3 regions of the Paenibacillus sp. FSL R10-2778 genome follow, and region 2 is predicted to be linked to each of the others. Evidence: a T-box and tRNA genes for the amino acid it is inferred to sense, from the RefSeq annotation. Region 2 holds a T-box; the other regions hold tRNA genes.
The links. A T-box is a leader RNA that pairs with one kind of tRNA and senses whether it is charged. The one in region 2 lies ahead of metG (methionine--tRNA ligase), so its partner is inferred to be a tRNA-Met.
Positions count from the first base shown of each region.

Region 1: it encodes a tRNA-Met, which carries the amino acid that the T-box ahead of metG (methionine--tRNA ligase) is inferred to sense. The anticodon was not compared.
Region 3: it encodes a tRNA-Met, which carries the amino acid that the T-box ahead of metG (methionine--tRNA ligase) is inferred to sense. The anticodon was not compared.

Region 1 covers NZ_CP151956.1:6,014,838-6,025,282, forward strand. The annotation lists gene NST40_RS26870 (AraC family transcriptional regulator) at 108-863, shown strand; tRNA gene NST40_RS26875 (tRNA-Leu) at 1,000-1,078, opposite strand; tRNA gene NST40_RS26880 (tRNA-Cys) at 1,093-1,166, opposite strand; tRNA gene NST40_RS26885 (tRNA-Gly) at 1,176-1,250, opposite strand; tRNA gene NST40_RS26890 (tRNA-Gln) at 1,257-1,331, opposite strand; tRNA gene NST40_RS26895 (tRNA-His) at 1,351-1,426, opposite strand; tRNA gene NST40_RS26900 (tRNA-His) at 1,470-1,545, opposite strand; tRNA gene NST40_RS26905 (tRNA-Trp) at 1,569-1,642, opposite strand; tRNA gene NST40_RS26910 (tRNA-Tyr) at 1,649-1,734, opposite strand; tRNA gene NST40_RS26915 (tRNA-Thr) at 1,740-1,815, opposite strand; tRNA gene NST40_RS26920 (tRNA-Phe) at 1,844-1,919, opposite strand; tRNA gene NST40_RS26925 (tRNA-Asp) at 1,930-2,007, opposite strand; tRNA gene NST40_RS26930 (tRNA-Met) at 2,033-2,109, opposite strand; tRNA gene NST40_RS26935 (tRNA-Val) at 2,127-2,202, opposite strand; tRNA gene NST40_RS26940 (tRNA-Glu) at 2,258-2,332, opposite strand; tRNA gene NST40_RS26945 (tRNA-Ser) at 2,351-2,443, opposite strand; tRNA gene NST40_RS26950 (tRNA-Asn) at 2,447-2,522, opposite strand; rRNA gene NST40_RS26955 (23S ribosomal RNA) at 2,583-5,508, opposite strand; rRNA gene NST40_RS26960 (16S ribosomal RNA) at 5,771-7,328, opposite strand; gene NST40_RS26965 (nucleotidyltransferase-like protein) at 7,753-8,631, opposite strand; gene NST40_RS26970 (DUF2614 family zinc ribbon-containing protein) at 8,759-9,124, shown strand; gene NST40_RS26975 (glycosyl hydrolase family 18 protein) at 9,242-10,445, opposite strand, start outside.
Region 2 covers NZ_CP151956.1:4,971,072-4,981,516, reverse strand. The annotation lists gene NST40_RS22535 (response regulator) at 1-265, opposite strand, end outside; gene NST40_RS22530 (sensor histidine kinase) at 278-2,047, opposite strand; gene NST40_RS22525 (stalk domain-containing protein) at 2,394-4,625, shown strand; gene NST40_RS22520 (transcriptional repressor) at 4,845-5,306, shown strand; gene yidD (membrane protein insertion efficiency factor YidD) at 5,309-5,572, shown strand; T-box leader at 5,613-5,873, shown strand; gene metG (methionine--tRNA ligase) at 5,921-7,933, shown strand; gene NST40_RS22505 (zinc ABC transporter substrate-binding protein) at 8,137-9,135, shown strand; gene NST40_RS22500 (metal ABC transporter ATP-binding protein) at 9,170-9,919, shown strand; gene NST40_RS22495 (metal ABC transporter permease) at 10,254-10,445, shown strand, end outside.
Region 3 covers NZ_CP151956.1:945,126-955,570, forward strand. The annotation lists gene NST40_RS04080 (alpha-mannosidase) at 1-553, shown strand, start outside; gene NST40_RS04085 (hypothetical protein) at 598-885, opposite strand; rRNA gene NST40_RS04090 (16S ribosomal RNA) at 1,360-2,917, shown strand; rRNA gene NST40_RS04095 (23S ribosomal RNA) at 3,180-6,105, shown strand; rRNA gene rrf (5S ribosomal RNA) at 6,248-6,364, shown strand; tRNA gene NST40_RS04105 (tRNA-Ile) at 6,422-6,498, shown strand; tRNA gene NST40_RS04110 (tRNA-Asn) at 6,502-6,577, shown strand; tRNA gene NST40_RS04115 (tRNA-Ser) at 6,583-6,675, shown strand; tRNA gene NST40_RS04120 (tRNA-Glu) at 6,692-6,763, shown strand; tRNA gene NST40_RS04125 (tRNA-Val) at 6,770-6,845, shown strand; tRNA gene NST40_RS04130 (tRNA-Met) at 6,861-6,937, shown strand; tRNA gene NST40_RS04135 (tRNA-Met) at 7,009-7,085, shown strand; tRNA gene NST40_RS04140 (tRNA-Asp) at 7,111-7,188, shown strand; tRNA gene NST40_RS04145 (tRNA-Gln) at 7,205-7,279, shown strand; tRNA gene NST40_RS04150 (tRNA-Lys) at 7,287-7,362, shown strand; tRNA gene NST40_RS04155 (tRNA-Leu) at 7,378-7,462, shown strand; tRNA gene NST40_RS04160 (tRNA-Gly) at 7,470-7,544, shown strand; tRNA gene NST40_RS04165 (tRNA-Arg) at 7,555-7,631, shown strand; tRNA gene NST40_RS04170 (tRNA-Pro) at 7,664-7,737, shown strand; tRNA gene NST40_RS04175 (tRNA-Gly) at 7,750-7,820, shown strand; gene NST40_RS04180 (YdeI/OmpD-associated family protein) at 7,922-8,386, shown strand; gene NST40_RS04185 (GreA/GreB family elongation factor) at 8,456-8,911, opposite strand; gene NST40_RS04190 (sporulation protein Cse60) at 9,308-9,502, shown strand; gene katA (catalase KatA) at 9,654-10,445, opposite strand, start outside.

The sequences.
Region 1 (10,445 bases), 1.0 Mb from region 2:
TTTCGGATTTATTGATACGATCATAACAAATATTATTAAAAATAATTATATGATTTCGGTCATTGTTTTGTACGATTCGGCTAAAACATAAGTATTGGAGGATCATCATGGATCGTGTTCTATATATTGTAAGTGCCACACATGAGCTAAATACTTATATCCCTCCACACCAGCATGAATGCTACGAACTAGTCTATTATTTACAGGGGGTAGGGACAACCAATGTTGGCCCACGAAGTTACCATTTTCGCTCCTCTTCTTTCGCGCTTGTGCCACCCAATCATAAACATGACGAGCACCACCGTGAGGATGCAAATGTATTATTTGTAGGCTTCCACTCGGAACACCCTAATATGAGTAATCTGCTCGGCGTATATGAAGATGATAAAGATCAGACCGTTCTTCAAATCCTGCTGCGAATGAAAGCAGAGTTTACACGCAAGCAAGACGGATTCTCTGAGCTTCTAAACCTACAAATGAGCGAGATTACCGTCCATCTTATGAGGTTTCTTAGTGCCTCTGGATATCAATCCCCAACAGAAGATCGAGTACAATATGTCCTTAATTATATGAATGAGCATTATCGCCATAAATTGTCCGTCGAAACACTATCAGAAATGTCCGGATATAGTTACGATCGTTTTCGCCATCTATTTAAAGAACGTTTCGGGTCTTCACCCCTGCGGTATTTGCTGTTAAAACGCCTGGATTATGCAAAGTCTCTATTACGTCATACTCAGATGCAAATCTCTGAAGTATCTGCTGCTGCAGGTTTTGTGAACGATGCCCAATTCTGCAATATGTTCAAACGAGAAATAGGTCATACCCCGCGAGCATTCCGCATTAATAATCAATCAGGTTAATCACTAATCAGATTAAAAAAAGCCGTTGAAATAGAGAAACTCTCTATTCAACGGCTTACTGCTGTAAACCCAAGGACATAAAGAAAAAAGGTTTGTAAGATTGCTTATAAAAGCATTCTTACAAACCTTTTTAAGATACCGGCGAGAGGACTCGAACCTCCACGGTTTCCCACTCGATTTTGAGTCGAGCGCGTCTGCCATTCCGCCACGCCGGCACATATGAACTAAATGGAGGCGCCACCCAGATTTGAACTGGGGATAAAGCTTTTGCAGAGCTTTGCCTTACCACTTGGCTATGGCGCCATGAAAACTTGGAGCGGACGACGGGAATCGAACCCGCGACCCTCGCCTTGGCAAGGCGATGCTCTACCGCTGAGCCACGTCCGCATAAAATGGCTGGGGATATAGGATTCGAACCTATGAGTGACGGAGTCAAAGTCCGTTGCCTTACCGCTTGGCTAATCCCCAATAACATTTTAAAGTAAAATGGGGCGACTGATGGGTCTCGAACCCACGAATGCCGGAACCACAATCCGGTGCGTTAACCCCTTCGCCACAGTCGCCATATTAAGTTGATATTGTTGCCATTATTCATTTTAAAGTAAATGGGGCGGCCGATGGGTCTCGAACCCACGAATGCCGGAACCACAATCCGGTGCGTTAACCCCTTCGCCACGGCCGCCATATTAAACTTTAGAAAGAACTTGGCAGGGGCAGCAGGAATTGAACCCACACCAACGGTTTTGGAGACCGTTGTTCTACCTTTAAACTATGCCCCTAAAAACTGGTGGAGGATGATGGATTCGAACCACCGAACACTCACGTGAGCAGATTTACAGTCTGATGCGTTTGGCCACTTCGCTAATCCTCCAAGGATGGTGCCGGCGAGAGGACTTGAACCCCCAACCTACTGATTACAAGTCAGTTGCTCTACCAATTGAGCTACACCGGCATGGCACTCATTCTTTTGTGATAATAAATGGTGGCTCGGGACGGAATCGAACCGCCGACACGAGGATTTTCAGTCCTCTGCTCTACCGACTGAGCTACCGAGCCATGATGAAAATGGCGGAACCGACGGGATTCGAACCCGCGATCTCCTGCGTGACAGGCAGGCATGTTAGGCCAACTACACCACGGTTCCAAAAGATATAATTGCTTAAGTTAATTGGTTGCGGGGGCAGGATTTGAACCTGCGGCCTTCGGGTTATGAGCCCGACGAGCTACCGGGCTGCTCCACCCCGCGTCAGTAAGAAAGTGTTATGGTGGAGGCTGAGGGGATCGAACCCCCGACCCTCTGCTTGTAAGGCAGATGCTCTCCCAGCTGAGCTAAGCCTCCATAAACAACAATTGTTATTGTACCAAAGTCCACTAGGATAAATCAAGTGAAAATTTGGTGACCCGTATGGGATTCGAACCCATGTTACCTCCGTGAAAGGGAGGTGTCTTAACCCCTTGACCAACGGGCCATACTAATTAAAAATTTGTGGCGGAGAGAGAGGGATTCGAACCCTCGAGACGCTTGTGGCGCCTACACGATTTCCAATCGTGCTCCTTCGGCCAAACTCGGACACCTCTCCATATGGCTCCCCGAACAGGACTCGAACCTGTGACAACTCGATTAACAGTCGAGTGCTCTACCAACTGAGCTATCAGGGAATATTCATTCCAGGCTTGATGCCTGAAAACTGAATCCGAAACGAATCTGCATTCTACGTATAGGATAAGCCCTCGACCGATTAGTATTGGTCAGCTCCATGCATTGCTGCACTTCCACCTCCAACCTATCTACCTCGTCGTCTTCAAGGGGTCTTACTAATTGGGAAATCTCATCTTGAGGGGGGCTTCACGCTTAGATGCTTTCAGCGCTTATCCCGTCCGTACGTAGCTACCCAGCCATGCTCCTGGCGGAACAACTGGTGCACCAGCGGTACGTCCATCCCGGTCCTCTCGTACTAAGGACAGCTCCTCTCAAATTTCCTGCGCCCACGACAGATAGGGACCGAACTGTCTCACGACGTTCTGAACCCAGCTCGCGTACCGCTTTAATGGGCGAACAGCCCAACCCTTGGGACCTACTTCAGCCCCAGGATGCGATGAGCCGACATCGAGGTGCCAAACCTCCCCGTCGATGTGGACTCTTGGGGGAGATAAGCCTGTTATCCCCAGGGTAGCTTTTATCCGTTGAGCGATGGCCCTTCCATGCGGTACCACCGGATCACTAAGTCCGACTTTCGTCCCTGCTCGACTTGTAGGTCTCGCAGTCAAGCTCCCTTATGCCTTTGCACTCTGCGAATGATTTCCAACCATTCTGAGGGAACCTTGGAACGCCTCCGTTACTCTTTAGGAGGCGACCGCCCCAGTCAAACTGCCCGCCTGACACGGTCCCCGTACCCGGTAAGGGTACTAGGTTAGAACCTAGATACGATCAGGGTGGTATCCCAACGGCGCCTCCACCGAAGCTTGCGCTCCGATTTCTACGGCTCCCACCTATCCTGTACAGATCGTACCCAAATTCAATATCAAGCTGCAGTAAAGCTCCATGGGGTCTTTCCGTCTTGTCGCGGGTAACCTGCATCTTCACAGGTATTAAAATTTCACCGGATCTCTCGTTGAGACAGCGCCCAAGTCGTTACGCCATTCGTGCGGGTCAGAATTTACCTGACAAGGAATTTCGCTACCTTAGGACCGTTATAGTTACGGCCGCCGTTTACTGGGGCTTCGGTTCATAGCTTCGGGTTACCCCTAACCACTCCCCTTAACCTTCCAGCACCGGGCAGGCGTCAGCCCGTATACTTCGCCTTGCGGCTTCGCACAGACCTGTGTTTTTGCTAAACAGTCGCTTGGGCCTTTTCACTGCGGCCCCCTCGTGCTATTCACACTACCGGGGCACCCCTTCTCCCGAAGTTACGGGGTCATTTTGCCGAGTTCCTTAACGAGAGTTCTTCCGCGCGCCTTAGAATTCTCTTCTCGCCTACCTGTGTCGGTTTGCGGTACGGGCACCTTCTCCTGGCTAGAGGCTTTTCTTGGCAGTGTGAGATCATGACCTTCGCTACTATAATTTTCGCTCCCCATCACAGCCCAGCCTTATCGATGTGCGGATTTGCCTACACATCAGCCTCACTGCTTAGACGGACATCCATCAGTCCGCGTCACTACCCTCCTGCGTCACCCCATCGCTCATAGCGGATTACGGTGGTACAGTAATTTCAAACTGTTGTCCTTCGACTACGCCTTTCGGCCTCGCCTTAGGTCCCGACTTACCCTGAGCGGACGAGCCTTCCTCAGGAAACCTTGGGCTTTCGGCGGATCAGATTCTCACTGATCTTTTCGTTACTCATACCGGCATTCTCACTTGTGTAGTGTCCAGCGCTCTTTTCAGTACACCTTCAACCCCTACACAACGCTCCCCTACCCCAGATGCAAAGCATCTAGCCATAGCTTCGGTGGTGTGTTTAGCCCCGTTACATTTTCGGCGCAGAGTCACTCGACCAGTGAGCTATTACGCACTCTTTCAATGGTGGCTGCTTCTAAGCCAACATCCTGGTTGTCTGTGCAACTCCACATCCTTTCCCACTTAACACACACTTGGGGACCTTAGCTGATGGTCTGGGCTGTTTCCCTTTTGACAATGGATCTTAGCACTCACTGTCTGACTCCCGGCAATAAGTATATGGCATTCGGAGTTTGACTGAGCTTGGTAATCCTTGCGGACCCCGCACCCAATCAGTGCTCTACCTCCACTACTCTTATACCGAGGCTAGCCCTAAAGCTATTTCGGGGAGAACCAGCTATCTCCGAGTTCGATTGGAATTTCTCCGCTACCCCCACCTCATCCCCGCACTTTTCAACGTACGTGGGTTCGGGCCTCCAGTGCGTGTTACCGCACCTTCACCCTGGACAGGGGTAGATCACACGGTTTCGGGTCTACGTCCACATACTAATTCGCCCTATTCAGACTCGCTTTCGCTGCGGCTCCACCTTCTCGGCTTAACCTTGCATGTTAAACGTAACTCGCCGGTTCATTCTACAAAAGGCACGCCATCACCCATTAATAGGGCTCTGACTTTTTGTAAGCACACGGTTTCAGGTTCTATTTCACTCCCCTTCCGGGGTGCTTTTCACCTTTCCCTCACGGTACTGTTTCACTATCGGTCGCCAGGTAGTATTTAGCCTTAGCAGATGGTCCTGCTGGATTCATACGGGGTTTCACGTGCCCCGCACTACTCGGGATCCGTCTCGGAGAGAATACAGTTTAGGTTACAGGGCTTTTACCTCTATCGCGGGCCTTTCCAGACCTCTTCACCTACCATATTCCTTTGTAACTCCATGTGAGACGTCCCACAACCCCTAAGAGCAAGCTCTTAGGTTTAGGCTGTTCCGCGTTCGCTCGCCGCTACTGACGGAATCACTATTGTTTTCTCTTCCTCAGGGTACTTAGATGTTTCAGTTCCCCTGGTCTGCCTCTACACACCCTATGTATTCAGGTATGAGTAACTGCGAATTACCACAGCTGGGTTTCCCCATTCGGACACCCCCGGATCAAAGCTTGCTTACAGCTCCCCGAGGCAGTTTCGTTGTTCGCCACGTCCTTCGTCGGCTCCTGGCGCCTAGGCATCCTCCGTGTGCTCTTATTAGCTTAACCTTGATTTTTCCGCAGGAAAATATCATACGATGACATTCTCTTTGGAATCATCTCACTAATAACATTTACTTGTTTGCACAAGTTGCTAAAAGATGTTCTAAAACGCAAATTCGTTTCGGTATCCAGTTTTCAAGGATCAAGTCTTACTTGAGAGCTTAAACTCTCAAAACTGAGCAACGAGTGAGTAACAGGCCTAAACCTGAGTTTTGGAAGCTTAGCTTCCGATTTGAATGTTCTCATTGCAGAGAACGATTCTCCATAGAAAGGAGGTGATCCAGCCGCACCTTCCGATACGGCTACCTTGTTACGACTTCACCCCAATCATCTACCCCACCTTCGGCGGCTGGCTCCCTTGCGGGTTACCCCACCGACTTCGGGTGTTGTAAACTCTCGTGGTGTGACGGGCGGTGTGTACAAGACCCGGGAACGTATTCACCGCGGCATGCTGATCCGCGATTACTAGCAATTCCGACTTCATGCAGGCGAGTTGCAGCCTGCAATCCGAACTGAGACCGGCTTTGATGGGATTGGCTCCACCTCGCGGCTTCGCTTCCCGTTGTACCGGCCATTGTAGTACGTGTGTAGCCCAGGTCATAAGGGGCATGATGATTTGACGTCATCCCCACCTTCCTCCGGTTTGTCACCGGCAGTCACTCTAGAGTGCCCAGCATTACCTGCTGGCAACTAAAGTTAAGGGTTGCGCTCGTTGCGGGACTTAACCCAACATCTCACGACACGAGCTGACGACAACCATGCACCACCTGTCTCCTCTGTCCCGAAGGCCGCTGCTATCTCTAGCAGATTCAGAGGGATGTCAAGACCTGGTAAGGTTCTTCGCGTTGCTTCGAATTAAACCACATACTCCACTGCTTGTGCGGGTCCCCGTCAATTCCTTTGAGTTTCAGTCTTGCGACCGTACTCCCCAGGCGGAGTGCTTACTGTGTTAACTTCGGCACCAAGGGTATCGAAACCCCTAACACCTAGCACTCATCGTTTACGGCGTGGACTACCAGGGTATCTAATCCTGTTTGCTCCCCACGCTTTCGCGCCTCAGCGTCAGTTACAGCCCAGAAAGTCGCCTTCGCCACTGGTGTTCCTCCACATATCTACGCATTTCACCGCTACACGTGGAATTCCACTTTCCTCTTCTGTACTCAAGCCACCCAGTTTCCAGTGCGACCTCAGGTTGAGCCCAAGGTTTAAACACCAGACTTAAATAGCCGCCTGCGCGCGCTTTACGCCCAATAATTCCGGACAACGCTTGCCCCCTACGTATTACCGCGGCTGCTGGCACGTAGTTAGCCGGGGCTTTCTTCTCAGGTACCGTCACTCCGGTAGCAGTTACTCTACCGGACGTTCTTCCCTGGCAACAGAGCTTTACGATCCGAAAACCTTCATCACTCACGCGGCGTTGCTCCGTCAGGCTTTCGCCCATTGCGGAAGATTCCCTACTGCTGCCTCCCGTAGGAGTCTGGGCCGTGTCTCAGTCCCAGTGTGGCCGTTCACCCTCTCAGGTCGGCTACGCATCGTCGCCTTGGTGGGCCGTTACCCCACCAACTAGCTAATGCGCCGCAGGCCCATCCCTCAGTGACAGATTGCTCCGTCTTTCATTCTTCTCTCAGGAGAAAAAAGAAATTATCCGGTATTAGCTACCGTTTCCGGTAGTTATCCCAGTCTGAAGGGCAGGTTGCCTACGTGTTACTCACCCGTCCGCCGCTAAGTTATTTTGAAAGCAAGCTTTCAAAATAACTCCGCTCGACTTGCATGTATTAGGCACGCCGCCAGCGTTCGTCCTGAGCCAGGATCAAACTCTCCAATTAGTATTGAAAAGAGCGATATGCTCATTTTGAAACATCTGACGAGAAAATTAATTCTCTAATTTGGATTTCACTTACGTGATTTCCCACTCACTCGTTGTTCAGTTTTCAAAGATCAAGCTGTTTATTTCGTCGATGTGTTGTTCAGCAGCGACCTTTATAATATATCACAGCGTCCTCGTTTTAGTCAACCTTTTTTTTAATTTCTTTTTTTGGTTGTCTTTCGAATGTTTTCGAAAGCACATCTCTGTGTCAGAGGGACGAGTTATAATTTAACACATGAACAAGGAAAGAGTCAACCATTAATTTTTCCGAATAAATATGAGCGTTTCATATTAGTAAACAAACAAAAAGAGAGTGCTCAGCCTCTCCCTATCCTTGCTCATCTCTCTATAATTAATCATCTTCTGCTGTATCTAATTCATCTCTATAATGTATAGCGGATCGCATGCCCTTCTCCCTCGTGAACATCAGCCCAAGATGTAATCTCTCGGATTAGCGAACGAGAAACCAGCTTTCGTAAAACAAGGGGTAGTTCAGACTCTAATTGACTCAGACCTGAATGCTGCAGTAATTCTTTAATGCTCCATGCTTCCTTACGGCTATTCAAAATATTAAAGAGCAATAGACAACAGTCCGTCATTTTGGACATAATCCCAAATTCACATGCAAGAAGCACAAGCTCCACACGTTGCTCTAAGGTCTCAGTACTGACCGTTAACTCCTCATAAAGTTTATGAACGGAGGTATTCATGCTTTTAACCTGCTCCCAAATAGCTGGCTCGGGGAAAGCACCCACTTCACTCACTTCTATTCTTGCCCAATGATATAAGGCTATCAATACACAGTTGTAAGCATCCATAATAAAGCCAGCCTCTATATAGCGCTTGGATTTCACATACATATGCAAAAAGCGAGCAAACTCCATAAATGCGACCCGTTCCTTAATCGGTCCTTCAAATTGTAATATCTCGCGGCGCATTTCCTCGAGTATTCCCTTGGGGTCCCAGATCACTTCCCCCCTCATCAAACTGATAAGAAGTTCGTTATTATCCCCTGCCATAACAGCCTGCTCCAAAGCAAAAAGGCCGATATGGACTGACTGGGTCCGTTGGTCACCGGCAATGGTATGGCGAACAATATGCTCTCTATCCTGTTCTTCATGCAATACTAACACTACCATATCAAAATCTTGAAGAAGTGCGCTTTGAAACGGAATATCCCCATTCTGCCGCAAAACGACCGCTCCTAAAACATTCTCATCAAACGTTTCTCCACTCAACAAAGTTACATTGGACAATTCCATGCTTCCCTCCATTAAATTTGGCGATTTTGCGTCCAGTCAGTTATAATTCAGTTATAATTATTATTCTACATATGAAAGACAGTTCCTTCTGGACAACCCAACTATATTTAGTTAGGAGCAAACACTCATGAAGTTTAAAACGGCTAAGATCAACGCTTTTCGCACATGGGGATTACTGCTCACAATGCTCGGAATGGGACTTATGGTTTTGGGTACGGCGGGCATCGTGTTTTGGGGCTCAACTGGAAAAGTATTCGCTGGAATCGGTCTTGTAATCGGTTTAATCTCAATGATGGCAAGTCTTGCAATCTATTTCTGGGCTGGGATGCTGTCAACTAGCGCAGTCCAACTGGAATGCCCTGAATGTCACAAGCTGACCAAAATGCTGGGCAAAACAGACCGCTGTATGTTCTGCCATACCATCCTTACTATGGATCCAGCTGAGGCCAATATTACTGCGGAACAACTTAAGAGTCAGCAGCTTAATCAATAAAACACATCTTACAGAAGCTTATTACTAGCGATTTATAATGCAATCAAACATTTGCTTAATACAACAAAGGGGCCCCTATATTGGGAGCCCCTTTGTTTATTATGAATGAAATAATAATTACTTATGAATCCCTTGTAATGCCTCCCACGCAGACGGATTACTAAAGCTGCGATTCCATGAACCGATGCCACCAAGCCCTAAAGACTTAGCAAGCTCAACTCTAGCTTTTAAAGAAACTTTGTCTTCGATCCATATTTTTTTAAGAGCGCCATCCTCCTTATACTCAACGTAATTCTGCCCTGCTGCCTTATCAAAGGTTGGGGTCAGCTTCTTCTCTTTAATAATTTTTTCAACGGCATTCATACTAACCGATTTAGAGCTTACTTTGGTCTTGCCATCCACCTGGGCCTCAGTCCAGATTCTAGTATACAGTGGAATCCCTAGAATCAGCTTCTCAGGCGGCACATCGTCTTCCTCTATGATCCGGCTTAACGAGCTTTCTACCCACGGCAGAGACGCAACAGAGCCCGCTACAGGACTAGCAGCCCAATGCTCGTCATAAGCCATAACAATAAGATAATCAACTACTGAATTAAGAGCTCTACGATCAAGGAATGCTGACCACATCTCACTGTTGGATTTAGGGGTTACGTCTATGGAGACGATTAAGTTTTTGGCTTGAGCCATAGGTTTTAGCTCTCGCATAAATTGTGTAACATTCTCCCCGTCTTTCGTATATACATTCTCAAAGTCAATATTAATTCCATCCAGCTTGTATAAATCTGAATACTCGAGGATCTGTACGATCGCGTTCATCCGCTTCTCATAGCTCGACAATGCCTCAGTGGTTATGTCTGGTTCAAAGCTATTGCTGAGCAGCCCCCATACTTCCAAACCGCGCTCATGGGCCCACTGCACATACGCACTATCAGCCTGACTGCGCACATTCCCGTCACCATCTATGATACTGAACCAAGTCGGGCTAGCCACGTTAACGCCCGGAAGCTCACCGAATGTACTTGGGTCAGGTTTGCGTTGATAAACAGCTTCCCAATACAAATTCACTGACTTCCCTTTCCAGCTTCGTTCTGCCCGTGAGGGAGTGGTGCTTTTGGGTTCCACTGTCTTTTGACCGTCTGAGATAATATCACTGGCCTTGGTATAACCCGCATAACCGCTGCTTAACTGCACATACAGCCAGTCCTCATTTTCCTTATTCCAAATACTCACGATGGCACCTGGGGACATATCGGCCACGATGGGTGCGTGAATCGACGCTTCGCTGCGAAGAGCGACTGTCTTATCACCTGCTTCACCTTTC
Region 2 (10,445 bases):
AGGTGAAATCCTGATAACCTGTGAGCAGCACGGTTTCAGTGTCTGGATAACATTCATGGATATGCTTTGCAAGTTCCAGCCCATCCATACCGGGCATTCGTATATCGGATATCACCAGATCAACCATATGCTCTTTTAACAGTTGCACAGCCTCTAAACCGTTCTCTGCCGAGCCAATAATGCTAAAGTTGTGATTCGCACTTCCCAGCATTTCTGACAGAGAACGGCGAACAAAACTTTCGTCGTCCACGATTAACACATTCATCGTTGTGCCCCCTTAACTTTGATCATACTGTAATGGAACAGTGACCTTCACAAATAAGCCACCCAGTTCGCTTGTTGATAGCTGTAGACCAAATTCCTGTCCGTAGATTAGCTCTATGCGATGATTTAGATTGGATAGTCCAATTCCGGTATGAAGCAGCTTCTCCGGATTAACCTCACCGCCGACTAATGCATCTGCCATACTTTCCTCGCTCATGCCGTCCCCGTTGTCTTCTACAGTTAACACCAAAGATGTTCCTTCACTATAGGCGCGTATGCGAATTAGCCATACTTCCCGAAGTGTGGGTTCAAGTCCATGAGTAATGGCATTTTCGACAAGTGGCTGAAGGGTTAATTTCATAAGCTGGCCATTCATAACCTCAGGATTTACAAAAAGATCAATCTGCAATTTGTCCTCGTAGCGCAGCTTCTGGAGAAAAATGAATCGTTCTAATTGCTTTAAATCCTCCTCAACTGTAACGAATTCGGATCCGCGGTCAATACTATAGCGAAGCAGGTCACTTAGAGCGAGTACCATTTGGGACTCATCCTGCATGCGTTTGTTGGCGAGCGACCAATAGATTGTATTCAAAGTGTTATAAAGGAAATGCGGGCGGAATTGTGCTTTGAGTGCTACGATCTGAGCTTGCTTTTCACTGATTTGTTTGCTGGATAGGTCAGCGATAGTATGATCCAGGTTTTGGAGCATCGAATTATAGCTTGAATATAGGATAGCCATTTCTTTGTTCATGGTTGTTTTTACAAAAGGTAAAGTAGTTCCCCGTTCGACATTGCTCAGTTTGGTTGCCAGATTACGAAGTGGCTTGGATAGGGTCCAAGAAAAAAAGAAAGTAAATAGTAGGGCAGCACCCATCCCCAGCAGGCCAATTAAAATAATATTCCGGCGAATCGTATTTAAATCTTTAACAGCGTCTTTAGAATCAATGTAAGCAAAAACGCTCCACTCGCTATAGTCGGAATAGGCATAGGATACGAACAGATTGCGTGAGTTTATTTTTTGTGGAATGATTCTGGCTTTATGATTGCTGAATTGTTTTAGAAGCCCGTCGTTCATATAGAGTCCAATTTCTTTTGGATCTGTGGAATAGACAATGGTATTAAATGAATCAACAACTTGGATTTTCTCATTTTTTCCAAGGTGAAATTGGCTGACAGCGTTATGGATGACCTCGACAGGGAGAACAAGAAACAGGGTTCCTAACCGGTTTAGATCATTCCAATCATTAATTTGTCTGGCTCCCATCACCACAGGAATATTACCGTTCTGCCATACATCTACACCGAACCAGACCATTCGGCCTTTATTCTGTGCTATAGCCGGAAACCAATAGGCATCGCGGATTTCCTTTTCGCTGTCCCAGATGACCTTTAAGGAACTGCTGTTGGTATACACCTGATCATCGGACAGCCCGAGCAGCTTGAACTGGATGTCAGAGTTTATGGAACGTGTCTGTTGATCTATGTACCGAGTGATTTCCATGGCGTCTGTACGAGGTGAACGTGACAACGCTAAGTCTCCCAAGGTTTCTTGAATCAAGGGACTGAACATGATCGTAGAAGAAAGCTTATCGTTATCCTGAAGAATTGCGTCCATTTTACCTTGAAGTTGCTTTACGGATTCCAGGATATATTGGTTGGAGCGGTTTAGAACAGCTTGAGAGGAAGAACGGTAGGACAAAAAAATGGTAAATCCTACGATGGTGAAGATGATTAGAGAGAAGCCCATGATTAATTGAACGAGGATGGAGATTTTTTTGGACATGTTATCCCTCGCATGTAAAAGATATTCTTCCATACATTGTAACAAAAGCAAATGAAAGCGAATATAGGCAGACGAAAAATAAACATATTTATAGAAAAAATCTCATTTTTTTCAGGGGAAACAGCGTGGTTGTCCAACGTTATTTAATACAGCGTTAATCTTTCTTTACTTAATAATGAAACTTTTTATGGTGGTATGCGTCTAATACTATGTTTGTTATGACGATCGTGGCAAAAGCTTTTTGCCGCCCTACCGTGGGTGGCAGCATTTTGCGGGGAATATAAGAGGAGTATGAAAAAGACAGAGACCTACTTATATTTACAAATAGGAGCAGAGGAGTTATATCATGGATTTGAAAAAGTTAACGTTAGTTGCTGTTTTGGCCGTATCTCAGGCCGCCGCGGCAGTGCCGGCTTTTGCTGAAGCTGTCAATAATACCCCAAGTAATACTACTGTAGTTGGGACAGTTGTTTCAGCTGCGCCGGAGGTAATGCCAGAATCTACTGATCCATTGCCGCCATTGCCGACGGAGACGCCAGGAGGAGTAGTGTCACCGACACCAACACCTACTCCAATTCCTGCAGAGACAGTTGAACCTACGGCTACTGTTGAACCTACAGCAACAATTGCACCTACTGCAACACCGCTTCCGACTGCAACACCTGGAGTTACTACAGAACCTACAACAGATGGTGCTCGTGCTGCGGCTAACAGTCAGCTTATCCTTATGATGAACAGCAACAAAATGTATCAGAACGGCCAGGAATATTTGGCTAATCAGCCTATGGCAGTGAAAAACGGCGTATCCTACGTTTCGATCCGGGCTATGGTAGAACGTGTAGGCGTGAAATACGTTTATGATTATAAAACGAAAGAAACCATTGTTACCAAGGGAAGCGACGTTATGCGCTTTAAGACCGACAGCAAGGTCTATACAGTTAATGGTGTAAAGAAGACAATGAAAGGTCCATCTTACCAATACAAGGGTACTTTCATGGTTCCATTGACATCCATAACTGGGGCACTGGGCATTCCTTATACTGTTGATAATGTACAAAAGCGAGTAATCCTTACATTAAACAACAAACCTAAAGCTTCTTTCACAGTGCCAACTGAAATTTACGCCGGCGAACCTGTGAATTTCGTAACCTCCAGTTCTTCACCAAATGGTATAGCTATTGTGAATGAAAGCTGGGGAGGTAACAAGCAGGATATCTATGATCAACCAGGATATTATGTAGTAACCTATTCCGTAATGGATGCGAATCAACAGTGGAGTGATCCTTACACCATGACCATCACAGTGCTTAAACCTAATACACCTCCAGTTGCTAATTTCACTACAGACAAGGATTCATACAAGATGGGTGAAATGATTACTTATACCGATCTAAGTAGCGATCCTGATGGTGATGAAATTACCGTAACTTGGACGAACAAGGCCGAGGCTTTCTTTACTCCGGGGCCAGCGACAATTGCTGTCCAAGTAAAAGATTCACATGGCGCGATCAGCACGTTTGAGAAAACCGTTAATATTTCGGATGAAATCTTGTACAGTAAAGAAGATTTCAACAGATTATTTGCATCTCCGGGCAGTGTGTTTAGCATCGATGGATCGATGGTCCCTACTTGGCAGCAAGTAGCTTATAATCTTTCTTCCGAGCCTTATAAACTAATTCGCAGCAACAGCCCAGAAACGGTGTATACAGAAGGTGTTACTTATCGTGAGACTTCATTAGGTAAAACACGATTCTTAGTCCACCATAAGAACAACCTGAACATTAATGCGAAGGTTTATGTAATTGCTACGAATAACAATCTGTACCCAACGACGCTTACAACAGAGTATGTTGGATTTGCAGGGCCAAACACATTCCCAGAAGCAACCGGTAAAATGTCTGTAGAACGTTACTGGAAGTCAATGCTTACAAATGAACATTATAAAACGATTGTTCTGCAACCAGGGGAAAGCGTCTCAATTCTGACCGATCTTAACAAAATTGCGATGAAACCAAGTGAAATTGTTTCACTTCAAGCGGACTTATTTAGTGATTATCCAATCGATTATAACGTCATGTTGATTGATGCGAAAAAAGATCCACTGACTACACTTCCAACACTTCCAATTCTGGATCGAGACGGAGTGCATAATCGGGGAACTTACGAAGATTCTACTCGTATTATCACGGTTAGCGATGAGGTAGGGAAAACTCCTGCAAAACTTCTGCTAGGCGATAATTACAGTGATAAGAACCTGGCTGGCGTAGACCCAATGGCAGGTACGGAAGCATCCAATGCCGGTAATTTCGGGGTATTATACAAGATCAGATTCGAAAATGTTGCACCAAACTCATTGATTACGTTTAATCCACGTGGCGGTAACTATATGGGGCCGGTTATGGTTAATAACCAAATCGTGCATATGCCAAGCGTGGGAAGTCTCTCGAATGCTGATATGAACAGTGTGGTTTATCGTAGTGGTGAGTATGGAGGTTCTGTGGAGATTTTATTCACAGCAGCTTCAGGCAGTAACTTGCCGGTCAATTTCCTCATCACTCCACTTCCAGCAAAGAAATAACAGAATAGGAATATCCCTATAAGCTCTATTGGGGAATTATCTACATTAAAAGCCCGGCTGAATATTCCGTCAAGGAATACGCAGCCGGGCTTTTGTGTAAACATAATAATTCAGAGGTGCGTAGGGGTGCTTCATGGTGCTTCATTGACGGGGCATTTATTTTGGGGCATTATTAAGAGAGTGAAATATAAATGAACTGATCTTATGGGAGATGAGCGTATGCTGTCGACAGAACAAATATTAGAAGTCATGTCGGGGCAAGGACTGCGAATCACCGACCAACGCAAAACGCTTGCCCAGTTATTCGGCGAGAATAAGGGATATTTGTCAGCGAAGGATGTATATGAGCATATGGGCCGTAAGTATAGCGGACTTAGCTTTGATACGGTGTACCGCAATCTTCGTGTAATGGAAGAGCTTGGTGTGCTTGAACAGATTGTCTTTGAAGACGGAGTGAAGTTCAAGGGAAGCTGCAATCATCAGGATCATCACCATCATATGATCTGCCTTCAATGCCAAAAGACCTACCCGATTAATTTCTGCCCGATGAATTTAACGGATACACCCGATCAATTCCGGGTAGTCAAGCATAAATTTGAGGTGTTCGGTTATTGCAAAGAATGTGAAGAGAACCGGGAAGAAGAATTAGTTGCAGCATCAGATAAACAAAAGGGACTTTAGAAATGGTGACCCTACGCAGAACGATTCAGGCGCCTATTCGGGTGTATCGCAGGTACATTTCCCCTATTAAACCTGCAACCTGCCGCTTCTATCCAACCTGCTCTGCCTATGCCCTGGAAGCCATTGAAGTCCATGGTCCATTGAAAGGCTCATGGCTTGCAGCTAAACGGATTGCCAGATGTCATCCCTTTCATCCTGGAGGACTTGATCCTGTGCCGCCTCTACAAGATGAATCTGCTGAGAAGGATTCTGCCCCTGCGACTTGACATGGGGCCTTACCATTGGGTATATTCACAAGTAATAGTATGAATTCCGAAGAACGGATAAGTAAATCGTTACGTCCATTACAGAGAGCCGGAATATGCTGAAATCCGGTATGGAGCGTTAGATTGAATATGGTCCGGGAGGAACTGTGTTCGAGCGGGAACTGCAATTGTGGTTCACGTAAGATAACAGCGTGATCCAGCGTTAATGGACAGTTCCCGCGAGGGAACTGGCGAAGCCTGCGCTCTGTGAAGAGACAGGAAATTTGGGTGGTATCGCGTGAGTTATACTCTCGCCCCATTATGGGGGCGGGAGTTTTTTGTTTTTTAATAAGAAAGGATGATTACTGAATGAGTGAGAAAAAAACGTTTTACCTAACGACACCAATTTATTATCCAAGTGACAAGCTACATATCGGACATGCTTATTCAACCGTGGCAGGAGACGCAATGGCCCGTTACAAACGTCTGCGCGGCTACGAAGTGCGTTATCTAACCGGTACAGACGAACATGGACAAAAGATCGAGCGGAAGGCAGAGGAAGCAGGAAAGACCCCTCAGCAGTTCGTAGACGACATTGTTGTTGGTATTAAGGAGCTATGGCGTAAGCTGGACATTTCGAACGATGACTTCATCCGTACTACGGAAGAGCGTCATAAAAAAGTGGTACAGGATATTTTTGATCGGTTGCTGCAGCAAGGAGACATCTATAAAGGTGAATATGAAGGCTGGTATAGTATCCCAGATGAAACCTTTTACACAGAAACGCAATTAGTTGATATAGTGCGTGATGACAACGGTGTGATTACTGGTGCAAAAAGCCCAGATAGCGGCCACCCGGTTGAGCTGGTGAAGGAAGCAAGTTATTTCTTCCGGATGAGTAAATATGCGGATCGTTTGCTGCAATTTTACGAGGAGAATCCAGAGTTTATTTTGCCGGAATCCCGTAAGAACGAAATGATTAACAATTTCATCAAACCCGGACTGGAAGACCTTGCAGTTTCCCGTACAACCTTTGATTGGGGCGTAAAAGTTAAGGGCGACGAGAAGCATGTCGTGTACGTGTGGATTGATGCTTTGACTAACTATATTACTGCGCTGGGTTATGGTTCCGAGGATCGCACCTTGTATGACAAGTTCTGGCCTGCGGATGTACACATCGTTGGTAAAGAAATCGTTCGTTTCCATACGATTTACTGGCCGATCATTCTGATGGCGCTTGGTGAACCCCTTCCGAAAAAGGTATTTGCCCATGGCTGGTTGCTCATGAAAGATGGAAAAATGTCGAAATCTAAAGGTAACGTAGTTGATCCTGTGACACTGATTGATCGTTATGGCTTGGATGCATTACGTTATTACCTGCTGCGCGAAGTACCGTTTGGTTCGGATGGCACGTTCACACCGGAAAGCTTTGTAGACCGGGTTAACTATGATCTTGCCAACGACCTTGGTAACCTGTTGAACCGTACAGGGGCTATGGTTGAAAAGTATTTTGCAGGCGAGATTCCGGCATATGAAGGAAATGTAACAGCATTTGATGGTGAGCTTCAAGCTGCGGCTGAGAATACTTATGCCAAAGTAGAAGAAGCTATGGAAAAAATGGAGTTCTCCGTGGCGCTGACAGCTATCGGAATATTCATTAGCCGCACCAACAAATATATCGATGAGACACAACCTTGGGTGCTTGCCAAAGATGAAAATAGAACCGCCGAGCTGGCTTCTGTGATGAGACATCTGGTGGAAGGTCTGCGTACCGCTTCAATCCTGCTGCAGCCGTTCTTGACACAAACACCAGCGAAAATCTGGGAACAGCTGGGTATTGAGCCTGGTGAGTTAACGACTTGGGATAGCGGTAAGACCTTTGGCCTGATTCCGGCAGGAACAAAGCTGGTGAAAGGCAATCCAATCTTCCCACGTCTGGATGTGGAGCAAGAGGTAGCTTATATTGCCGAGGCTATGGGCGCTGGTAAAGCTGCGGCTGAAGTGGCGGAAGCGGCTGCTCCTGCTGCTGCGGACTCCGAGCCAGTGGAAGAGCATAAAGAGGAAATCGGCATTGACGATTTCGCTAAAGCAGAGCTGCGGGTAGCTCAGGTTATTGCTGCAGAGCCAGTGAAAAAAGCTGACAAGCTGCTGAAGCTGCAACTGGATCTGGGTTATGAACAACGTCAAGTGGTTTCTGGTATCGCGAAATTCTATACACCGGAAGAGCTGGTGGGACGTAAAGTGATTTGTATCGTAAACCTTAAACCGGTGAAGCTGCGTGGGGAGTTGTCCCAAGGGATGATTTTGGCGGCTTCTAAAGGTGACCAGCTAACGATCGCTACCGTGCCGGACAGCATGCCAAACGGAGCAGTAGTGAAATAAGACAATACTGTTGTAGAAATTTTTTAATGAGGTTGCTTGAACAAAGGAATGCTCCTTCAGCCGGGTTGGTTGTGGGAGCATTCCTTTTTTATAAAGGACGATACCGTCTTTCTTCTGAGTGAGGTTTCTTTGTTGACTTATCGTAACGATTACTATTATACTACTAATAGTAAAATTTACGATTTGAGGGGTAGATCAATATAATGGCGGCAATGAAATCACGTATAAGTTTGCTCGTCCTTGCACTGGTACTGGTATTTACACTAAGTGCATGCGGACCTAAGAGCAGTGGAAGTATAGTTGAAGGGAAAGTAAATGTAGTTACAACCTTTTATCCTATTTACGAGTTTGCTAAGGAGATTGGCGGGGAAGATATCAATGCTATTAACCTGCTTCCAGTGGGTGTGGAGCCACATGATTGGACACCGCGCAGTCAAGATATTATCAACACTTCTAAGGCACAGCTATTTCTATATAACGGTGCGGGCTTAGAAGGCTGGGTTCCTAACTTTTTAAAAGGCCTTGATAGCAGCAGTAAAGTTAAGGCGGTTGAAGTAAGTCAAGGTATTGATTATATCATGACCGATGAAGATGACGGGCATGATCATGGGGCAAGTGAGGAAGAGTCTCATCAAAATGAGGACACGGATCATAACAGTAATGCCTCTGGAGACAGCCTGCATACAGACCCGCATACTTGGGTAAGTCCAAAATCAGCCATTGTCATGGCTCAGAATATTAAAGAAAGCCTTCAGTCCGTGGATCCTGAGCATAAAGAAGGTTATGAAGAGCGTTACAATAAGCTTGCGGAACGTTTGCAGGCGTTAGACAGTAAATTCAAAGAGGAGCTTGCTAAGCTGCCCAACCATAAGATCGTAGTATCGCATCAGGCTTTTTCTTACCTTGCCCGTGACTATGGATTGGATCAGCATGCGATTATGGGACTTTCGCCAGACGCTGAGCCGCGCGGACAGGATTTAGTGAAGCTTGCGAAAATGGTAAAAGATGAAGGGATTAAGTATATCTTTTTTGAAGAGCTTGTCTCCGATAAACTGGCTAAGACTCTGGCCGCCGAAGCGGGCGTTTCCACTATGGTGCTTAATCCGGTAGAGGGACTTACTGCGGAGCAAGAGAAGAACGGCGATAATTACTTCACTCTGATGGAGAAAAATTTGCAAAATCTGATTATGGCCTTACAATAATAAGGAAAGTATAAGGGAAAGGCGGTACTTAAGCATGCAATCGGTATCCTTGGACTGCCATCAGCATATCATCGATATACAGGATCTTTCTTTTTCATATGGGGAACAGAAGGTGATATCGAATCTTAACTATAGTGTAAGAGAACGAGATTTCCTTGGTATCATTGGTTCTAATGGTGCTGGTAAAACAACATTGATGAAAATGATCGTCGGCTTGCTTCCAGCGAGCAGTGGTGAAATTAAATTATTCGGAACGCCTGTCCGCAAGTTTAAAGACTGGGAACGGATCGGGTATGTTCCGCAAAAGAATACCTTCAACCCTTTGTTTCCAGCAACGGTGCGTGAAGTAGTTCTGTCAGGTCTATACAATAACAAGAATCTGATCCGCAGAGTATCCAAGGCTCAGCACCGTCAATGTGAGGATGCGCTTGAAGTCATGCGGATACAAGATATTGCGGAGAAAAGAGTAGGCCAGTTGTCAGGCGGTCAGCAGCAGCGTGTTTTTCTGGCTCGGGCGCTGATTAACCATCCTGACCTGCTGATTTTGGACGAACCTACGGTGGGTATTGATGCCGAATCGCAAGCGGGATTCTTTGAATTAATCACGCATATGCATGCTCATCATCATATGACCTTCCTGATGGTGTCGCATGATATCGACATGATTAAAAATTATTTAGGTCATGAGCCCGTGCAGACAAATGGTAAAATCAACTTTTACTCCCGCCACTCACATGATCTCCAGAATTGCACAGAAGAGAACCTGCAGCACACGCTCTCTTAAGTCATAATTAAACTCTGAATCGCAGCTTTCTCTGCGATTAGAGCTATACATAGTGTGTGAGTGTGGAAGTCGGGGACTCAATTCTAGTTGATCTTAATCTTTCTCGTATCTAAGCACCGCCCAGTCTGCAAGCGTGTCCCTTTAGGGACGAAAGCGATCTTTCCCCGACCTAACTATGTTCAGTAACACTAACTCCTACGCTAGTTGCACTTAACGGGTGTCCAGAGGGCAGAGCCCTTGGGGCCTCCCTTGGAAGGGAGGGTTTGGGAGGGATCGAAAAAGGTTTGAAAAAGGCTTTAAAATGGTTTGAGTTTTGTATGAAGGAGAGTTTAAGTTGGAAATACTATTTAGCGATTTTTTTCAGCGGGCGCTTGCGGGCGGACTGCTGATTGGTATAACAGCGCCGCTTATAGGCGTTTTTCTTGTGCTTAGACGATTATCCATGATCGGAGATACGCTGGCTCATGTTACTATAGCGGGGGTGGCACTCGGATTTCTAACAGGATTTTATCCTCTGGGCGCAGGT
Region 3 (10,445 bases), 2.9 Mb from region 2:
AGGACTTACGGTAGCCAATCAGGGATTGAACGAATATGAGGTTCTGCGGGATGGACGCAATACTATTGCCATCACCTTATTACGCAGTGTAGGGGAATTGGGGGATTGGGGCTGGTTCCCAACACCGGAAGCACAGTGCCTGGGCGAATACACAGCACAACTGGAGCTGATTCCTCATTCTGGTGAGGGAAGTGAACAGCGGGCATATACAGAGGCCTATCAATTCCAGATCCCTTGGACGGTATGTCAGACCGGCCTGCATAGCGGGAAGTGGAACTCTGGATATACCCCATTGGTTTGGGAGGGAGACAACATGGCCTTCTCATCCATGAAAATGAACGGAACTTCCGGCGACTTGTTTTTGCGTTGGTACAATATGTCCGCTCAGCAGACACAGTTGCAACTGGAAGTGAACAGTCCTCAAGAGTATTTATTTAAAAGCAATATCTTAGAGCAGCCTAACCCTGCTTTACAAGGAGTAACGTCTTCGGTTCACCACTTAGAGGTCGGACCATCTGAGATTGTAACTGTAGGTGCGAAATTAAGCTTCTAGGTAAAAAGATGCCCCGGCGCTTCCCTGCTGGGGCATCTTTTGATTTACTTTCTTCTATAAGACTTGTGCCAATCTTGAATGGCCTCTTGGCGGGAGGGGAATCTCAACTGGATCCAATGGTTTGTTTCCCATTCATGAATCGCCTGCTGTTTAGTTTGGTAAAAGCTGTAGTCGCAAATGTTCCAGCTGTTATACAGTTTCTGATACCATTTCCCTTTAGGGATGTCGCCAGGATAGCGGCGGACGGCTTTATTGGCTTGTTTTTTAGCCCATGAGGAACCGTGTTTCTGTTGGTCGCTGCAAACGGGTTGCTTTTTCACACTTCTGCTCATTGATTCTCCAACCTCCTTTTAGAGGGAAGCTAGAGATCATGTAAGGTCTTTATATGAATCACCTCTTTGCCAAAAAAATAATGGAATTGATACCTATGTATGAAGGGGGCTCTGATGTTAATAGATAGACGCGGAAAAGGGGAAGGCGGTTGCGATACAATTGCGGAAAAGTATGTGTTTAGTTTTATTAAAATAAAGCTTGCAATGCATCTCCATACATGATATATTCTAAGTCCGGCCAAGAAGTACACATGCCGAGCTCGAAAAAGAAGTTAAAAAAAGAGCTTGACATTAAATAGCCGAACATGATATAGTATAAGAGTTGCTGCTGAGACATTAAACGGCGCCAACGAGAACTTGATCTTTGAAAACTGAACAACGAGTGAGTAGGAAATCACGTAAGTGAAATCCAAAATTAGAGAATTAATTTTCTCGTCAGATGTTTCAAAATGAGCATATCGCTCTTTTCAATACTAATTGGAGAGTTTGATCCTGGCTCAGGACGAACGCTGGCGGCGTGCCTAATACATGCAAGTCGAGCGGAGTTACTTTGAAAGCTTGCTTTCAAAGTAACTTAGCGGCGGACGGGTGAGTAACACGTAGGCAACCTGCCCTTCAGACTGGGATAACTACCGGAAACGGTAGCTAATACCGGATAATTTCTTTTTTCTCCTGAGAGAAGAATGAAAGACGGAGCAATCTGTCACTGAGGGATGGGCCTGCGGCGCATTAGCTAGTTGGTGGGGTAACGGCCCACCAAGGCGACGATGCGTAGCCGACCTGAGAGGGTGAACGGCCACACTGGGACTGAGACACGGCCCAGACTCCTACGGGAGGCAGCAGTAGGGAATCTTCCGCAATGGGCGAAAGCCTGACGGAGCAACGCCGCGTGAGTGATGAAGGTTTTCGGATCGTAAAGCTCTGTTGCCAGGGAAGAACGTCCGGTAGAGTAACTGCTACCGGAGTGACGGTACCTGAGAAGAAAGCCCCGGCTAACTACGTGCCAGCAGCCGCGGTAATACGTAGGGGGCAAGCGTTGTCCGGAATTATTGGGCGTAAAGCGCGCGCAGGCGGCTATTTAAGTCTGGTGTTTAAACCTTGGGCTCAACCTGAGGTCGCACTGGAAACTGGGTGGCTTGAGTACAGAAGAGGAAAGTGGAATTCCACGTGTAGCGGTGAAATGCGTAGATATGTGGAGGAACACCAGTGGCGAAGGCGACTTTCTGGGCTGTAACTGACGCTGAGGCGCGAAAGCGTGGGGAGCAAACAGGATTAGATACCCTGGTAGTCCACGCCGTAAACGATGAGTGCTAGGTGTTAGGGGTTTCGATACCCTTGGTGCCGAAGTTAACACAGTAAGCACTCCGCCTGGGGAGTACGGTCGCAAGACTGAAACTCAAAGGAATTGACGGGGACCCGCACAAGCAGTGGAGTATGTGGTTTAATTCGAAGCAACGCGAAGAACCTTACCAGGTCTTGACATCCCTCTGAATCTGCTAGAGATAGCAGCGGCCTTCGGGACAGAGGAGACAGGTGGTGCATGGTTGTCGTCAGCTCGTGTCGTGAGATGTTGGGTTAAGTCCCGCAACGAGCGCAACCCTTAACTTTAGTTGCCAGCAGGTTAAGCTGGGCACTCTAGAGTGACTGCCGGTGACAAACCGGAGGAAGGTGGGGATGACGTCAAATCATCATGCCCCTTATGACCTGGGCTACACACGTACTACAATGGCCGGTACAACGGGAAGCGAAGCCGCGAGGTGGAGCCAATCCCATCAAAGCCGGTCTCAGTTCGGATTGCAGGCTGCAACTCGCCTGCATGAAGTCGGAATTGCTAGTAATCGCGGATCAGCATGCCGCGGTGAATACGTTCCCGGGTCTTGTACACACCGCCCGTCACACCACGAGAGTTTACAACACCCGAAGTCGGTGGGGTAACCCGCAAGGGAGCCAGCCGCCGAAGGTGGGGTAGATGATTGGGGTGAAGTCGTAACAAGGTAGCCGTATCGGAAGGTGCGGCTGGATCACCTCCTTTCTATGGAGAATCGTTCTCTGCAATGAGAACATTCAAATCGGAAGCTCAGCTTCCAAAACTCAGGTTTAGGCCTGTTACTCACTCGTTGCTCAGTTTTGAGAGTTTAAGCTCTCAAGTAAGACTTGATCCTTGAAAACTGGATACCGAAACGAATTTGCGTTTTAGAACATCTTTTAGCAACTTGTGTAAGCAAGTAAATGTTATTAGTGAGATGATTCCAAAGAGAATGTCATCGTATGATATTTTCCTGCGGAAAAATCAAGGTTAAGCTAATAAGAGCACACGGAGGATGCCTAGGCGCCAGGAGCCGACGAAGGACGTGGCGAACAACGAAACTGCCTCGGGGAGCTGTAAGCAAGCTTTGATCCGGGGGTGTCCGAATGGGGAAACCCAGCTGTGGTAATTCGCAGTTACTCATACCTGAATACATAGGGTGTGTAGAGGCAGACCAGGGGAACTGAAACATCTAAGTACCCTGAGGAAGAGAAAACAATAGTGATTCCGTCAGTAGCGGCGAGCGAACGCGGAACAGCCTAAACCTAAGAGCTTGCTCTTAGGGGTTGTGGGACGTCTCACATGGAGTTACAAAGGAATATGGTAGGTGAAGAGGTCTGGAAAGGCCCGCGATAGAGGTAAAAGCCCTGTAACCTAAACTGTATTCTCTCCGAGACGGATCCCGAGTAGTGCGGGGCACGTGAAACCCCGTATGAATCCAGCAGGACCATCTGCTAAGGCTAAATACTACCTGGCGACCGATAGTGAAACAGTACCGTGAGGGAAAGGTGAAAAGCACCCCGGAAGGGGAGTGAAATAGAACCTGAAACCGTGTGCTTACAAAAAGTCAGAGCCCTATTAATGGGTGATGGCGTGCCTTTTGTAGAATGAACCGGCGAGTTACGTTTAACATGCAAGGTTAAGCCGAGAAGGTGGAGCCGCAGCGAAAGCGAGTCTGAATAGGGCGAATTAGTATGTGGACGTAGACCCGAAACCGTGTGATCTACCCCTGTCCAGGGTGAAGGTGCGGTAACACGCACTGGAGGCCCGAACCCACGTACGTTGAAAAGTGCGGGGATGAGGTGGGGGTAGCGGAGAAATTCCAATCGAACTCGGAGATAGCTGGTTCTCCCCGAAATAGCTTTAGGGCTAGCCTCGGTATAAGAGTAGTGGAGGTAGAGCACTGATTGGGTGCGGGGTCCGCAAGGATTACCAAGCTCAGTCAAACTCCGAATGCCATATACTTATTGCCGGGAGTCAGACAGTGAGTGCTAAGATCCATTGTCAAAAGGGAAACAGCCCAGACCATCAGCTAAGGTCCCCAAGTGTGTGTTAAGTGGGAAAGGATGTGGAGTTGCACAGACAACCAGGATGTTGGCTTAGAAGCAGCCACCATTGAAAGAGTGCGTAATAGCTCACTGGTCGAGTGACTCTGCGCCGAAAATGTAACGGGGCTAAACACACCACCGAAGCTATGGCTAGATGCTTTGCATCTGGGGTAGGGGAGCGTTGTGTAGGGGTTGAAGGTGTACTGAAAAGAGCGCTGGACACTACACAAGTGAGAATGCCGGTATGAGTAACGAAAAGATCAGTGAGAATCTGATCCGCCGAAAGCCCAAGGTTTCCTGAGGAAGGCTCGTCCGCTCAGGGTAAGTCGGGACCTAAGGCGAGGCCGAAAGGCGTAGTCGAAGGACAACAGTTTGAAATTACTGTACCACCGTAATCCGCTATGAGCGATGGGGTGACGCAGGAGGGTAGTGACGCGGACTGATGGATGTCCGTCTAAGCAGTGAGGCTGATGTGTAGGCAAATCCGCACATCGATAAGGCTGGGCTGTGATGGGGAGCGAAAATTATAGTAGCGAAGGTCATGATCTCACACTGCCAAGAAAAGCCTCTAGCCAGGAGAAGGTGCCCGTACCGCAAACCGACACAGGTAGGCGAGAAGAGAATTCTAAGGCGCGCGGAAGAACTCTCGTTAAGGAACTCGGCAAAATGACCCCGTAACTTCGGGAGAAGGGGTGCCCCGGTAGTGTGAATAGCACGAGGGGGCCGCAGTGAAAAGGCCCAAGCGACTGTTTAGCAAAAACACAGGTCTGTGCGAAGCCGCAAGGCGAAGTATACGGGCTGACGCCTGCCCGGTGCTGGAAGGTTAAGGGGAGTGGTTAGGGGTAACCCGAAGCTATGAACCGAAGCCCCAGTAAACGGCGGCCGTAACTATAACGGTCCTAAGGTAGCGAAATTCCTTGTCAGGTAAATTCTGACCCGCACGAATGGCGTAACGACTTGGGCGCTGTCTCAACGAGAGATCCGGTGAAATTTTAATACCTGTGAAGATGCAGGTTACCCGCGACAAGACGGAAAGACCCCATGGAGCTTTACTGCAGCTTGATATTGAATTTGGGTACGATCTGTACAGGATAGGTGGGAGCCGTAGAAATCGGAGCGCAAGCTTCGGTGGAGGCGCCGTTGGGATACCACCCTGATCGTATCTAGGTTCTAACCTAGTGCCCTAATCGGGTACGGGGACCGTGTCAGGCGGGCAGTTTGACTGGGGCGGTCGCCTCCTAAAGAGTAACGGAGGCGTTCCAAGGTTCCCTCAGAATGGTTGGAAATCATTCGCAGAGTGCAAAGGCATAAGGGAGCTTGACTGCGAGACCTACAAGTCGAGCAGGGACGAAAGTCGGACTTAGTGATCCGGTGGTACCGCATGGAAGGGCCATCGCTCAACGGATAAAAGCTACCCTGGGGATAACAGGCTTATCTCCCCCAAGAGTCCACATCGACGGGGAGGTTTGGCACCTCGATGTCGGCTCATCGCATCCTGGGGCTGAAGTAGGTCCCAAGGGTTGGGCTGTTCGCCCATTAAAGCGGTACGCGAGCTGGGTTCAGAACGTCGTGAGACAGTTCGGTCCCTATCTGTCGTGGGCGCAGGAAATTTGAGAGGAGCTGTCCTTAGTACGAGAGGACCGGGATGGACGTACCGCTGGTGCACCAGTTGTTCCGCCAGGAGCATGGCTGGGTAGCTACGTACGGACGGGATAAGCGCTGAAAGCATCTAAGCGTGAAGCCCCCCTCAAGATGAGATTTCCCAATTAGTAAGACCCCTTGAAGACGACGAGGTAGATAGGTTGGAGGTGGAAGTGCAGCAATGCATGGAGCTGACCAATACTAATCGGTCGAGGGCTTATCCTAAAAATACCCCAAAAAGTGAAGAAGAAGCTGCGAAGCTAATTCCGAATACTTTCCGGGGGCCCCGTAAGAAGGGCAAACGCAGATTCGTTTCGGATTCAGTTTTCAGGCGATTAAGCCTGAGCATTTACGCTGTAAATGCCCGTTTGGTGGCGATAGCGGAGGGGTTCCACACGTACCCATCCCGAACACGACCGTTAAGCCCTCCAGCGCCGATGGTACTTGGACCGAAGGGTCCTGGGAGAGTAGGACGCCGCCAAGCGGACAACCACATTACCCGTGGTATTTTTTTTGCCCTTAATATTAATATGTCTTAGAAGGGCCTTTAGCTCAGCTGGTTAGAGCGCACCCCTGATAAGGGTGAGGTCGGTGGTTCGAGTCCACTAAGGCCCACCATATTCCCTGATAGCTCAGTTGGTAGAGCACTCGACTGTTAATCGAGTTGTCACAGGTTCGAGTCCTGTTCGGGGAGCCATTTATGGAGAGGTGTCCGAGTTTGGCCGAAGGAGCACGATTGGAAATCGTGTAGGCGCCACAAGCGTCTCGAGGGTTCGAATCCCTCTCTCTCCGCCATAAAAATTATTAGCATGGCCCGTTGGTCAAGGGGTTAAGACACCTCCCTTTCACGGAGGTAACATGGGTTCGAATCCCATACGGGTCATATCATGGAGGCTTAGCTCAGCTGGGAGAGCATCTGCCTTACAAGCAGAGGGTCGGGGGTTCGATCCCCTCAGCCTCCACCATATTATTTTCACTGACGCGGGGTGGAGCAGCCCGGTAGCTCGTCGGGCTCATAACCCGAAGGTCGCAGGTTCAAGTCCTGCCCCCGCAACCAATTTACTCTTATACATTATGTTTAGGGATAAGCTGGTATGGTGAAAATGAATAGTATATACTAATTAATGACGCGGGGTGGAGCAGCCCGGTAGCTCGTCGGGCTCATAACCCGAAGGCCGCAGGTTCAAATCCTGCCCCCGCAACCAATTTACACTTATGCATTATGTCTATGGAACCGTGGTGTAGTTGGCCTAACATGCCTGCCTGTCACGCAGGAGATCGCGGGTTCGAATCCCGTCGGTTCCGCCATTTAGTTAATTATTATTGGGGATTAGCCAAGCGGTAAGGCAACGGACTTTGACTCCGTCATGCATAGGTTCAAATCCTATATCCCCAGCCATTTATGAGAGCCATTAGCTCAGTTGGTAGAGCACCTGACTTTTAATCAGGGTGTCGAAGGTTCGAGTCCTTCATGGCTCACCATTTTGTTTAAAGTGTGCGCGTGTGGCGGAATTGGCAGACGCACCAGACTTAGGATCTGGCGTTTCACGACGTGGGGGTTCGAGTCCCTTCACGCGCACCATGTTTTTGCGGACGTGGCTCAGCGGTAGAGCATCGCCTTGCCAAGGCGAGGGTCGCGGGTTCGATTCCCGTCGTCCGCTCCATATAGATTTTGCGCCCTTAGCTCAGCTGGATAGAGCGTTTGACTACGAATCAAAAGGCCGGGAGTTCGAATCTCTCAGGGCGCGCCATTTTTATTACTAAGCAGTTATAGTATTGTTAACGGGATGTAGCTCAGCTTGGTAGAGCACCTGGTTTGGGACCAGGGGGTCGCATGTTCAAATCGTGTCATCCCGATTTTATACCTTTGCGGGTGTAGTTCAATGGTAGAACTTCAGCCTTCCAAGCTGATAGCGTGGGTTCGATTCCCATCACCCGCTTATAAAGAGAAACACCTGCCGGTATTAGGCGGGTGTTTTTTTGTATAGTTAAGCACGTATGGATACAATAGGAACTAGAGATTTTATTTGAGGAGGGGCCAATGTTTGAATTTGAAGCAAGGTTAGTCAGACCAGATATGAATGGGAGTTGGACATATCTTACGGTTCCTTTTGACGCTGAACAAATATATGAAACTAAATCAAGGATACAAGTTAAAGGAAGCCTGAATGACATTCCCTATAGAGGAACACTCATGCCGCATGGTAATGGGAAACATTTTATGGTCGTGAAAAAAGAACTGCGAGACTTAGCCCATGCTCAACCTGGAGATATAGTTCGGGTGACAATGGAACAAGATCATCAATTGCGGGAGATAGAAGCTCCAGAAGATTTTCTGGACGCACTAAGCAGCAATGAGCAGGCAGAGGTATATTATAACAGCTTGGCTTATTCCTATCGGAAGGAATATGTGAGCTGGATCGAAGGGGCGAAAAGACCGGAAACCAGAGCAGCAAGGATCCAGAAGTCAGTTAATAAGCTGGAAGAAGGTTTGAGGCTTAAATAATAGAACAGCGTCCTCCTCCTTAATATCTGGAAAGGGACGCTGCTGTAGCGGGTATATAAGGGATCGTCCTTATATAAGAACGCCTACTTCACCATTATTCACGAACTTAATGCTTTCGATCTTCACCTCTAGTTGACCTGAAGGAATCGCTAGCTGACAAGTACTGCCGAGCTCAGCCAGCAGCAGCTGCATGCCTATAGGTGACAACATAGAAATCTTGTTATCGTTAGGTTCTGCTTGGTTAGGAAATACGATGGTATAGATATCTGTAGTATTATCGTCCAAGTAACGAAGCTGCAGCTGACTTCCGATAAAGACCTGTGAATTTAAATCTTCACCATTGAACTCAGTTAGTAATTGTTCCAGCTCGGAGCAATAACGGGATAACAGCGTTTCAGCGTTGCTTCTATCCTTGCTCCGTACCGGAAAGTACTGATTTAGAAATGCGATTTTTTCCTCATCAAAATAGATAAGCTGCTGAAGCAGCTGTGTCCGTGAGCCTTCATAGATAAGACTATGGTTCATAGTAGATTTCACCCCCTCTAAGTAGCACATTCCTTGTAAACCTGTTATGGTGTGTTGCCATCTTAAAATCCCTCCTATACAAATAGAGGTCCCCCAATGGAGACCTTCTGATCAGTATACCAGCTTCTATTTGTAAATCCAATCCATTTTAAAAGGGGAATTAAAACCTTCTAAATATTGTAATGAAAACCTTTGACTATTACATACTTGGGTGCTATGATAGGCTGATGCATAGGCATTTCGTAGAAAACTGCGAAATGCCTATACTGTATTTTGAAGATATTTTTACATTAATTGTTACCTGGGGAGTGATACGCCATGTACATTTCGTTGAGTTCACATATAGATTCCAGAACTATAAAATAACTACTTAATTTATTAAAGGAGGAGATCAGGATGATTCAAGTTAAAGAGTTTGTAGATGCTGATAATTCTTATGCAGAGAATAAAGCTAATGAGTTCCTGGCAGGACTACGGGAGGAACAGATTGTGAATATCTGTTACGGTTCGGTAGTTAAATCATCACGTGATGGGGCAGAGCACCAAAGAACCACTATACTGGTCGTGTATAAGACAAATGAAAGGCAATAACTGGAACACGTTTTTTTCATGTCTATCCATTGTCTCCACGCTGGGCGTTGTGATTGTCATCATTTATTATGTTTTCAGCTAATTAGCAAAAAGAGGACCTTTCCCATCTACGGGCAAAGGTCCTCTTTAGTTTATAAGTGCATTTACAATCTTACATTCCGTCTGGTACAGATAAACCCAAACCGGATGCGATACGCTGTCCCAAGTCTGGATCAGCTTTAAAGAAATGCTCAATCTGGAGACGTTTGATATCGTTACTTTCAACAGGAGTCATAGCGCCAACGATATTTTGAACTAGACGGGTACGTTCTTCTTCAGACATTAGACGGTACAAGTCACCTGGTTGTGTATAGTGATCGTCACTATTGTAGGAGACACTATCCGCATAACCAGAGACTTCGAACGGCGATGTTTTATGCTGCGGTGATTCTTTAGGTCCTCCTAAGCTGTTAGGCTCGTAATAGGCACCGGAACCGCCATTGTTGCCCAAGGCCATACCACCATCACGTTGATAGTTCTTCACTTCTACTTTTGGACGGTTGATAGGTAAACTGTTATGGTTGGGACCAACCCGGTGACGGTGTGCATCACCATAAGCGAACAGACGGCCTTGTAGCAATTTATCAGGCGAAGCTTCAATACCAGGAACGAAAGAGCCGGGGGAGAATGTAACTTGTTCTACTTCAGCAAAGTAGTTCTCCGGATTGCGATCCAATACCATACGTCCAACCTCGATTAACGGATAATCTTTTTGCGACCAGACCTTTGTTACATCAAATGGATCAAAACGGTAAGTCTTCGCATCCTCGATTGGCATAATTTGCACGTAGAGCTTCCAAGCAGGGAAATCTCCTTTATCAATAGCATTAAACAAGTCCTCTGTATGATAATCCGGGTTTTCCCCAGCGATTTTGGCAGCAAGGTCTGCATCTAGATTTTTAAT